Regions from separate parts of the Rhizobium sp. CFBP 13726 genome, predicted to be linked through region 1. Evidence: riboswitches for the same ligand, from Rfam matches in the RefSeq annotation. Region 1 holds a riboswitch; the other holds the start of a gene.

Region 1 (5,864 bases):
CTGGCGCTGCTCATCTGGCAATTTTGAGCAGTCCGTCGATATCGAGATGCTGCTCCATATGCGCGGCCAGGCGATCGAGAATGGCATCGACATTTGCTTCGTAATTCAGGCCCGACACCGTACCGCCGAGACGCGACAGCCAGGCCGAACGCTGCCGGTCATCGCAAAACAGTCCGTGCACATAGGTACCGACCACCCTGCCATCCCTAGACGATGCACCTTCCGGAACGCCGGCAATGCGCGAAAACGGACGTGAACAGTCGCCGCCAGTGGTATGACCCGTATGCATTTCATAGCCGGCGAAGGATATTCCATCGGAGCTGACGCCCTCGACAGCCTCCAGCCGCTTTGAGGCCGAAAGCACGGTTTCGACATCCAGAAGCCCCAGCCCTTCCGCCGAACCGGGAGGACCTTCCGATCCCTCCGGATCCGATATCCGTCTGCCGAGCATCTGGTATCCGCCGCAGAGCCCGAGCACACGCCCACCGCGCCTGTGGTGGGCGGCGATATCCGTATCGAAGCCCGCTTCGCGCAGCGCCGCTAGATCCGTGATCGTTGCCTTGGAGCCGACCAGAAGCACGAGATCGCAGTCCCCGGGAATGGCCTCGCCGCGGCGAACCCTGATGAGCTCGACATCCGGCTCCGCTTCCAGCGGATCGAGATCATCAAAATTGGAAATATGCGGCAGGATCGGCACTGCGATACGCATCTTCGCGCCGGGCTTGCGCGCAAACGACTGGGTCAGGCCGAGCGCATCTTCTGCCGGCAGGAGAGCCGCATCGGCGAAATGCGGCAAGAGGCCGATCGATTGCCAGCCGGTAAACGCACCGATTATCCGCATGCCCTCGGCAAACAATGCCGGATCGCCGCGAAAGCGGTTGACGATAAAGCCGTGGATCATGGCCGCGTCGTCGTCATCGATGACGAGTTTCGTGCCGGCGAGGCTGGCAATCACGCCGCCCCGGTCGATATCGCCGATCAGAACCACCGGCACATCGGCAGCGCAGGCAAAACCCATATTGGCAATGTCGTTCTGGCGAAGGTTGATTTCGGACGCGCTGCCAGCCCCTTCGACCAGAACCAGGTCCGCCCTGGCTTTCAGGATCTCGAAGCTCTCAAGCACCCGCGAAAGCAGCCTCGGCTTCACAAGCTGGTATTCGGCCGCCTTGGCATTGCCCTCGACCCTTCCCTGCACCACCACCTGGGCGCCGACTTCGCTCTGGGGCTTCAAGAGAACCGGATTCATATGGACGCTGAGCGGCACGCCGGCAGCCCTTGCCTGCAGTGCCTGCGCCCGGCCGATTTCGCCGCCATCGGCGGTGACCGCGGCATTGTTGGACATGTTCTGCGGCTTGAAGGGCAGGACACTTAAGCCACGCAGCGTGAAGACGCGGGCAAGCCCGGCAACGACCAGCGACTTGCCCACATCCGAGCCTGTCCCCTGAAACATGAGAGCGCGAGCCACCACCCGTCAGAACTCGATGCCGGCCTGGGCTTTGACACCGGCCTTGAAGTGATGCTTGACGAGCGTCATCTCGGTCACCAGATCCGCCGCCTCGATCAGAGCCGGTTTTGCATTACGGCCGGTGACGACCACGTGCAGATCCGCCCGGCGCGCCTGTAACTGGGCGACGACCTTGTCGAGATCGAGATAATCGTAACGCAGGGCGATATTGAGTTCGTCGAGAATGACGAGGCCGATCGTTTCGTCGGCCATCAGTTCGAGTGCCATGCCCCAGGCCTTCTCGGCAGCGGCGATGTCACGCTTGAGATCCTGGGTTTCCCAGGTAAAGCCCTCGCCCATCGTGTGCCAGGCGATGCGGTCGCCGAACACCGCAAGCGCTGGCTGCTCGCCGGTCGACCAAGCGCCCTTGATGAACTGCACGATCCCGACGCGCCGGTTGTGGCCAAGCGTGCGCAAAGCCAGCCCGAAGGCCGCCGTCGATTTGCCCTTGCCGGAGCCGGTATGAACCATGAGGAGACCCTTCTCGACGGTCTTCTCCGCGACTTCCGCATCCTGAACCGCCTTGCGGTTCTCCATCTTGGCGCGGTGGCGCTGCTCGGTGGTCTGATCGATTTCCTTCAACGGACTGCAAGCTCCTTGGACGTGGTCGAAATCGCCTCGCCGGCACGGAAACGCTCGCGGAGGACGCCGCAAAGCGCCCCGAGAGCGGCCCAGAAGACGAGGTTCGTCGCGTAGACGGCATTGACGAACCGCGCATGCAGTTCGATCGGCACCGCGGTGTCATGGGTCGGCGGCAGCGGTGCACCGATGATGTGCGGAGCAACCAGCAGGACGATCGCCAGAGCCGCAAGAAGGGCGGAACGGGTATAGGCAAGCAGCCCGAGGGCCAGGGCGGTGCAGACTGCCGTCGCGATCCACCAGATCTGCCGCGGTCCGAGTTCGGCGACGGGCATGCCGGGAAGTTCCGGCGGCAGACCGAGGCCGGGTGCGAGGCTGACGGTGAGGAAGCCAGCAATGCCGAACATCAACCCGCCGCGCCATCCGCCAAACCCGCCGAGTGCTTCGGCAATGGCGATGGCAACCAGCGCAAAACCGATGGCAGAGAGCGCATTGGCGGCAGTCGTGTAGGCAAAGCGCTCGATCCCATCGGCCGGCGCCCATGCCTCTTCGGCATGATCATGCTGAGCGGCAGTTGGTGCTGGAACGCTGGCGGTTGGAGCGGCAGCATGGCTATGTCCGGCACCGTTGCTGCCGGCATGTTCATACGTCTCTGCCGCGATGATAAGCGGCACGACCGAAAAGCTCTGCATCACGGTCATCAGGAGCCCGGACAAAAGCCCTGCGATCACCGCCGTGAGGACGATGTTTCGAAACAGCGACATTTAAGGAATTCCTCTTAGTGGCAGGGAAAGGCCAGCGAGTGTCGCGTATCGTGAGCCGCATTGTGCACAGCCTCGATATGCGAAAAGCCGACAAAGCCGACGATGAACAGGCCGAGTATGGCTGTCATGCCAAGAGGAATGATTTTCGATGCGGAAACGCTGGCTGCACCGGCAGCAGAGTTCGTAACCATGGACGTCGTCTTTCTGCCCTCCACCCGAGGACTTTCACTGTGCCTATCGTCTCCGGCAGGTCTCCTGGCTCGCGGATCGAACGCCTCTGACCCGCCTTCCCGGATGTCTCCAGTGGCATGTTGAGCAGAGACTTTCCGCTTACAGTTGCGGGGGCAGCCGCGGGTTTGACGCCAAGATGTCGTCGCACCGCATTCCCTTCGATGAGCCCTCTCGGGCACCAAAGACGTGATCACTATAGACGGTTTCCCCATACGGGCAATCGCCTTTGCGACATTGACACTGCCCTGCGACAAGGCTTAGGTGACTGCGATACGGTCCCTTGCCGGCAACGGTAGGGGCTAAGAGAGAATGCGGTGCGAGCCCGGGATCATCTTTAAGATCCCATGGTTCAATGCCGCGGCTGCCCCCGCAACTGTAAGCGGCGAGCCATCCTGCCACGAAAGCCACTGGAGAAATCCGGGAAGGCAGGCGGATGGTGACGACCCGCGAGCCAGGAGACCTGCCGTTCGAAAACGTGCCTTTCCGGGCGGGGTGCTCCGGAAAAGCTTCTTTCACTCTGCAGGATAGGCTTGCCTTCCTGTCGTGCACCCCGATGTTATTGACTTGGGCGGTAGTGCGACACGATGGTGATTGACGAACGAAAAGACGAGCGCGACGCGTCCGTAGACGGCCTTGCCGGCGAGCCGGATGTGACGATTTTCGTCTGCACCAATTGTCGCGAGGCTTCCAATAGCGAAGCGCGCCCGGGCATCGGCCTGATGGCGGCACTTCGCGAGGCGGCCGCCGGCAAACCGCTCTCCATCAAACCCGTCACCTGCCTTGCCAACTGCGAAAAAGGCCCAAGTGCTGCCTTCAACCATCGCTCCGGCTGGTCCTATGTCTTTGGTCATCTGTCGCTCGACACGGTCGAGGACATCCTGGTCGGCGCGATGATGCTGGCTGACGACGAGCGCGGTCTACTTCCCCTTCGCGGCCGCCCCATGTGCCTTCGCGGCAAGGGCATGACGGCCCGCATTCCCCCATTCCAGCACCACGAGGACCTGCCTTCATGAGCGTTTCATTCGACCGCGTTCCCTGCACCGTCATCACCGGGTTTCTCGGTGCCGGCAAGACCACGCTGATCCGTCACCTGATCGAAAACCTCAAGGGCAAGCGGCTCGCGATCATCGTCAACGAGTTCGGCGATGTTGGCATCGATGGCGACGTGTTGAAGAGCTGCGGCATCGAAAGCTGCCCAGATGACAACATCATCGAACTTGCCAACGGCTGCATCTGCTGCACCGTCGCCGACGATTTCGTTCCGGCGATCGACCAGATCCTGGCCCGCGAACCGCGCGTCGATCATATCCTGATCGAAACCTCCGGCCTTGCCCTGCCGAAGCCGCTCGTCCAGGCCTTTCAGTGGCCGGACGTGAAGGCCCGCGTCACCGTGGATGCCGTCATTGCCGTGGTGGATGGTCTGGCTCTCGCGCAAGGTCGCGTTGCCGACGATCACGAAGCGCTGGAAGCGCAGCGCAGCCAGGACAGCTCGATCGACCACGACGATCCGGTCGAGGAAGTGTTCGAGGACCAGATCGCCTGCGCCGACATGATTGTGCTGACCAAGACCGACCTTCTCGACCAGGCATCGCTTGCCGCCGCCAAGGGCCGTGTCCAGGCGCATCTGCCACGGGCGGTGAAGATCGTGCCGGCCGCAAACGGCGCCGTCGATCCGAGCGTGCTGATCGGTCTCGGTCTTGCCGTCGAGGACGATATCGAAAACCGCAAGACCCATCACGATGATGAGCTTGACCACGATCACGACGATTTCGACAGTTTCGTCATCGATATTCCAGCCGTTGCCGATGCGGACGAGCTCGCTGCCCGCATTTCCGCCACGGCGGAAGCGGAAAACGTTTTGCGCATCAAGGGTTTTGTCGACGTTGCGAACAAGCCGATGCGCCTTCAGGTGCAGGCGGTCGGTTCACGCGTGAACCACTATTTCGACCGCGCCTGGGGCCCCGGCGAGAGCCGTCAGAGCCGCCTCGTGGTGATCGGCGAAAAAGGCATAGACCGGGCTGCGATCGAAAAGATGCTGACGGCATAAGAGGGCTGTAGAAGGAAAAGGATGCATATTCTCGCCACCACCTCGTCGTCGCTCGACGACCTGATCGAGCCGGTCGACCTCAACCAGTCGCCGGCGGATGTGGTGGTGCTGTCTTTTTCCGGCAGTGACCTCAACGGCATCGCAGCGGGTTGGAGTAATGGCAAGGCGAGCCTCTGCCTTACCAATATCTCCGACCTGCGCCATCCGATGTCCGTCGATCTCTGGCTCGAAAAGACCGCGGCCCATGCGCGCTTCATCCTCGTGCGCATTCTAGGCGGCTACGATCGCTGGGCCTATGGCGCCGATCAGTTGTCGCGGCTGGCGAAGCGCAAGAAGATCCCGCTCGCAATGCTGCCGGGCGAATGCAGCATCAGCGATGACCGCCTGGCCGCTGCCTCGACCGTGCCCGATGCAACGCTGATGGACGTTCTCGCCTTCTTCCGCGAAGGCGGGCCGGACAATATGCAGCTTCTGGCGCGCCGCCTGGATGCGCTGGCAAGCGGCGATACGCAAAGCTTGCCAACCGCGACGCCGATGCCGAAACGGGGCTTCTACAAGCCCGGCCACGGCATCTCGACCGCAGATGAGCTTACTGCTGGCTTCCCGCCCGATGCGCAGCGGCTGCCGATCCTGTTCTACCGCTCCACCTTGCTTGCCAATGATGCGGCCCCGATCGACGCGATGTACGAGGCGCTGGCCGCCCGCGGGTTCGCACCGATGCCGATGTTCGTCGGCGGCC
Region 2 (5,864 bases), on a different contig from region 1:
CGCGCGAAAACGAGTGGGACAGCCGCCACTTCTGGCGCGTGTCGAATGCCGAGCATCTGGCGATGAGCGAGGATTGCGGCATCGTCAACCTCTCGCATTTCCACATGGTCGATATAGAGGGGCCCGATCATGTCGAGCTGCTCGAATGGCTGTGTGCGGCCAAGATCGGCGGCGACGGCAATATCGGTAAGGGCATCTACACCCACTTCCTCGACGACGAGGGCATGGTGCGGGCCGATTTCACCGTCTTCCGCCTGGCTGATCGCGGCCGTCTCGTCAACGGCGCCGATGCCGGGCCGCGGGACCTGCTCTACATGAAGCGTGTCGCGCAGGATCGTGGCCTCGACGTCACCATTACCGATGTCTCGGAAAAGTTCATCACCATCGGCATCTGGGGCCCGAACGCTCGCGAAAACCTCAAGAAGGTCGTGGCCGACCCTGAAGGTCTCGATGTCGAGAACTTCGCCTTCGCCGCGATCAAGCCGATCGAGATCGCCGGCAAGCATGTCACGGCGTTCCGCATCTCCTATGTGGGCGAGCAGGGCTGGGAACTGCATATGAAATACGAGGACGGCGTTGCCGTCTGGGATGCGCTGCGTGCCACCGGCGTGATGGCCTTCGGCGTCGAGACCTATGCCAACTCACGCCGCCTGGAAAAGAGCCTGCGCCTGCAGAACGGCGATCTCCTGACCCAGTACAACCTGATCGAGGCCGATCTTGCCCGTCCGAAGGTCAAGGAAGCGGATTTCTGCGGCAAGGCGAAACATCTCGAATACAAGGCCCGCGACCATCAGCCGGCGATGCTCTGCACGCTCGTGATGACCGACAATGTCGATGCGTCCGGTGTCGCCCGCTATCCGGTCGGCTCGCTGCCGGTGATGGATCCGGACACGGGCGAGGTTCTAATCGACGACCTTGGACGGCGTTCCTATACGACCTCGATCGCCTACGGCCCGACCATCGGCCGGAACATCGCGCTCGCCTATCTGCCCTGGTCGCATTGCCAGGTCGGCCGGAAACTGACGGTGGATTATTTCAACGAGGCCTTCCCGGTGGAAGTCGCAGCGGTCGGTTACAAGCCGCTCTATGATCCTGAGAACCTCAAGCCGAGAAGCTGACCGGCTTCGGGTCCGACAAACAAAAAACGCTCCGCGGATATCCACGGAGCGTTTTTTTATTGGCTGAGTCTGGTCTTAGTACTGCGCAGTAGAGGACGAAGAGCCCTGCTGGTTGCCGTTGAGGCCGGTTGCGACGACCGACACGCGGAACTTGCCGTCGAGGTTCTTGTCGAAGATCGCGCCGACGACGATGTCGGCCTCGGCTTCGACTTCGTCACGGATGCGGCTCGCAGCTTCATCGACTTCGAACAGTGTCATGTCGGTACCGCCTGAGATCGAGATGAGCACGCCCTTGGCGCCCTTCATCGAGATGTCGTCGAGCAGCGGATTGGCGATTGCGGCTTCGGCGGCGATCAGCGCGCGGCCATCGCCGGATGCCTCGCCGGTTCCCATCATCGCACGACCCATGCCCTTCATCACCGATTTCACGTCGGCGAAGTCGAGGTTGATCAGGCCTTCCTTGACGATCAGGTCGGTGATGCAGCTGACGCCCGAAAAAAGCACGCGGTCCGCGATCATGAAGGCGTCGGCGAAGCTGGTCTTGGCGTCGGCAATGCGAAACAGGTTCTGGTTCGGAATGACGATGACCGTATCGGCGGCTTCACGCAGGGCTTCGATACCCTCGTTGGCCGTCTTCATGCGGCGATGCCCTTCGAACGAGAAGGGTTTTGTGACAACCGCGACCGTCAGGATGCCGGCAGAGCGTGCTGCGCGTGCAATCGCTGGCGCAGCGCCGGTTCCAGTTCCACCGCCCATGCCGGCGGTGACGAAGCACATGTGCGAGCCGGCGAGATGATCCATGATCTCGTCGATCGACTCTTCGGCGGCCGCGCGGCCGATATCCGGCAGCGAGCCAGCACCGAGACCTTCGGTCACCTGCGCACCCAGCTGGATTCGGCGCGACGCCTTGGATGTTGCCAGAACCTGGGCATCCGTATTGGCGGCGATGAATTCCACGCCGTGGAGATTTTCCGTGATCATGTTGTTGATCGCGTTACCGCCACCGCCTCCGACACCGATCACGGTTATCTGCGGTTTCAATTCGGTCAAGCCGCTCTTAATATCCGTCATCTTCGTCTCCTTCAGCTCCTTCCGGTCGTCCCATACCAGAAGGACGGCGAATCGCCCCGCAGGCTATCTGTCCGCAAGGTCATAGACCAGAGCGCTGTCAGGCCAAAGAGGCAGGAGTAGGGTGAGGGCGATGTCATCGCAATTTAATGTACAGCATCCCTGAATTGAGCGCCTCACGACGGTCGCGACCAATCCAAAATAGACCGTTGCGTAAATTGGTATGTTATATTATTACATTCGGCAACGGCAGAGATCGCGCGGGGATCGCTCTGGACAAGCATCGGCGTGTTCCCTATCAGTTGGGGCGCTACGGTTCTGCAATCGCAGATGAAAAGGGAATGCGGTGAGGCTTTCGGGCCAAGTCCGCGACTGCCCTCGCAACTGTAAGCGGCGAGCCAGCCATCGATACCACTGATCATCCGATCGGGAAGGCGATGGAAGGCGTTCGAGCCGCAAGTCAGGAGACCTGCCGTGGCATGGACAACCAACACCGGACGAGGGGTTCCGGCAGGGAGATGATTATGACGCAAGCAATGCGCTCGTGCGCCATGTCGACGTCGAGCCGTTCTGCGGCCTCGTCCTGCCCTTTTTTCCGATCACCAAAGGACAGGACATGAAGTCAGGGCTTATCGCCGCCTTAGTTGCGGCACTTCCCACATTCGCCTTTGCCGCGCCGACCAGCTACCCGCTGACGATCGAGAATTGCGGCCGCCCCGTCACGTTCGAAAAAGCGCCCGAGAAGATCGTTTCGATCGGTCAGGGCATGACCGAAGTGCTTTATTCGCTCGGGTTGGCCGAGAAGGTGGCGGGCACTGCCGTCTGGGTCGGGCCGGTGCTTTTGCCCTATGCCGGAGTTGATGCGAAGATCAAACGGCTTGCCGACAACGACCCGAGCTTTGAATCGGTCGTCAGTCTCGAACCGGATCTGGTCGCTGCGGAGTTCGAGTGGCATGTCGGGCCGATGGGATCCGTCGGCAAGCGCGAGCAGTTTTCCGATCTCGGCATCAACACCTATGTCTCGCCCGCCGATTGCGTCGCGAAGACCAATGTCGATGGCGGGGATGGCGTTCGCAACGAACTGTTCAAGATGGACCTGATCTACCGCGAAATTTCAGAGCTTTCGAAGATCTTCGATGTCGAGGATAAGGGTACCGCCCTGATCGCAGACCTGAAACGGCGCGAAGCCGCAGCCGTCGCATCGATCAAGGGCGCGGAGACGAAGAACCTGCCGATCGTCTTCTGGTATTCCAGCAAGGAAACCAAGGGCGATGCCTTTATCGCCGGCAAGAACAGCGCACCGGCCTACATCCTTCAAACGATCGGCGCCCGCAATGTGGTGACGACGGAAGAAGAATGGCCGCTGGTGGGCTGGGAAACGATTGCTGAGGCCAACCCCTCCGTCATCGTCGTCGCCACCATGGACCGTCGCCGCTATGCCGCGGATGATCCGGCCGTGAAGATCAAGTTCCTCGAAACCGATCCCGTCGTCAGCCAGCTGGACGCTGTGAAAAACAGACGTTTCGTGATGATGGACGCCCAGTCGATGAACCCGACGATCCGCACGATCGAGGGCATCGAGACACTCGCCCGGGACATCCAGTCCTTCGGCCTTGCGAACTAGGGTGCGGCGGGAGATGATATCTTTCCCTTTTTCCGCCATCGTCGATGAGGCGAATTTGCCCGACCTGCCCAGGCGCCCCAAGTGACGCGATCCCGTATCGGACGTTGGGCGCTAGGTGCCGCAGGCGTGTTCCTGGTGCTCTCAGCGCTTCTCGTCGCCATCGTCGCCGGTGTGGCGATCGGTGAGATGACCATTCCCATGGAGACGACGATTGCGGCGGTGACGAACCGGCTCGGTCTGACCGCCATGGCACTGCCGCGCATCCAGGAAGCGGTGATCTGGGATTATCGCCTGTCACGGTCGCTGGTCGCGGCGTTTTGCGGCGCCGGACTGGCGCTGTCGGGGGCGATCCTGCAGTCGCTGCTGCGGAACTCGCTGGCCGAACCCTATGTTCTCGGCATTTCGGCTGGAGCATCGACCGGTGCGGTCAGCGTCATGCTGCTCGGGTTTGGCGCGGGCGCGATCTCGCTTTCCGCCGGAGCCTTTGTCGGCGCGCTGATCGCCTTTGTCTTCGTGGTGATGCTGTCGAGCGGACGCCAGACGGCGGACCGGACCATTCTTGCCGGGGTTGCCGCCTCGCAATTGTTCAATGCGCTCACCTCCTACATTGTCTCGACCTCTGCCAATGCCGAACAGGCGCGCAGCGTGATGTTCTGGCTGCTCGGCAGCCTTGCCGGCGTCCGCTGGCCGGAGGTGACGCTGGCTGCATCGGTCGTCACCATCGGGCTCATCGTCTGCATCTGGCATGCGCGAGCGCTCGATGCGTTTACCTTCGGCGAGGATGCGGCCCGTTCGCTCGGCATCGCCGTCCGGCGGGTCCGCGTGGTGCTGCTGCTCGTCACGGCGCTGATGACGGCGACGATCGTCAGCATGGTGGGTGCGATCGGCTTTGTCGGGCTGGTCATCCCGCATGCGGCCCGGTTTATCGTCGGTCCCGGCCATATCCGGCTTCTGCCAGCCTGTGCGCTGATCGGAGCGTTGTTCATGGTGCTCGCCGATATCGTGTCGCGCATCGTTATCGCACCGCAGATCCTGCCGATCGGGGTGGTGACGGCGCTGGTCGGCGTTCCCTTCTTCTGCGTCATTCTCTACCGGGCAAGGAGGGTCGCATGACAACCGATCCCGTCTCCGCCCCGGTCTTGGCCGCAACCGCCGTCCGGTGGCTTGCCGGGCGCAAGGTGATCGTCGATGAAGTGACGGTTTCGGTCGATGAGGGCCGGACGCTCGGGTTGATCGGGCCTAATGGTTCCGGCAAGTCGTCACTGATCCGACTGCTGGCGGGTCTGAGGGCGCCCGCCGCCGGCAAGGTCACGCTCGACGGAAAGCCGATGAGCGGTTTCGCACGACGCGAGCTCGCCCGGCGCGTTTCCGTTGTCGAACAGCATTCGGCAACCGAAGCAAATGTCACCGTCATCGACGTGGTCCGGCTTGGACGCACGCCATACCGGTCGGCGCTGTCGCCGTGGACGCAAGAGGACGACCGGATCGTGACCGAAGCCTTGGTGCGCGTCGGGCTGGATGATCGCTGCGAGCAGTTCTGGCATACGCTGTCGGGGGGAGAGCGTCAGCGCGTGCAGTTGGCCCGGGCGCTCGCACAGTCGCCGTCGGTGCTGATCCTCGACGAACCCACCAACCATCTCGACATCCAGCACCAGATCGACATCCTGCGGCTCGTCTCGGAGCTGCCGCTGACGACGGTCGTCGCGATCCACGATCTCAACCTCGCCGCCCGGTTCTGCGATGTGATCGCCGTGCTTTCGGAGGGACGGCTGGTCGCCTGCGGTTCGCCTACCGATATTCTGACCGAGCAGATGATCGCCGACGTGTTCGGCGTTGAAGCCCATGTTTCGACATCACCGCATCACGGCCGGCTGCATATCCAGTTCCTGATGTGAGCCAGTCTAGGCGGCGGCGATCTGCAGGAGGTTGCGCAAGAGCATCGCACGCGTGAGCGCGCCAACCGAACCGTGCGGCGGTGTCACCCAGCCTGCGACCTCAGCGACATCGGCTGCCACATCCGAGATCATCGATCCATCGGTGCCGTAGCTGATGCC

The links. A riboswitch is a leader RNA that binds a small molecule or an ion and turns the genes downstream of it on or off. The one in region 1 is predicted to bind cobalamin.
Region 2: it holds a riboswitch for cobalamin, as region 1 does, so the genes downstream of both, IFT66_RS09745 (ABC transporter substrate-binding protein) here and IFT66_RS21110 (DUF1636 family protein) in region 1, are expected to answer to the same signal.

The regions. Positions count from the first base shown of each region.
Region 1 is NZ_JACYUU010000006.1:54,061-59,924, forward strand. It holds gene cbiB (adenosylcobinamide-phosphate synthase CbiB) at 1-27, shown strand, start outside; gene IFT66_RS21090 (cobyric acid synthase) at 11-1,468, opposite strand; gene cobO (cob(I)yrinic acid a,c-diamide adenosyltransferase) at 1,472-2,086, opposite strand; gene IFT66_RS21100 (CbtA family protein) at 2,083-2,847, opposite strand; gene IFT66_RS21105 (CbtB domain-containing protein) at 2,862-3,038, opposite strand; cobalamin riboswitch at 3,076-3,276, opposite strand; cobalamin riboswitch at 3,334-3,560, shown strand; gene IFT66_RS21110 (DUF1636 family protein) at 3,663-4,091, shown strand; gene cobW (cobalamin biosynthesis protein CobW) at 4,088-5,125, shown strand; gene cobN (cobaltochelatase subunit CobN) at 5,147-5,864, shown strand, end outside.
Region 2 is NZ_JACYUU010000002.1:555,024-560,887, reverse strand. It holds gene IFT66_RS09755 (GcvT family protein) at 1-1,118, shown strand, start outside; gene ftsZ (cell division protein FtsZ) at 1,194-2,189, opposite strand; cobalamin riboswitch at 2,483-2,677, shown strand; gene IFT66_RS09745 (ABC transporter substrate-binding protein) at 2,803-3,810, shown strand; gene IFT66_RS09740 (iron chelate uptake ABC transporter family permease subunit) at 3,892-4,923, shown strand; gene IFT66_RS09735 (ABC transporter ATP-binding protein) at 4,920-5,705, shown strand; gene IFT66_RS09730 (tetrahydrofolate dehydrogenase/cyclohydrolase catalytic domain-containing protein) at 5,712-5,864, opposite strand, start outside.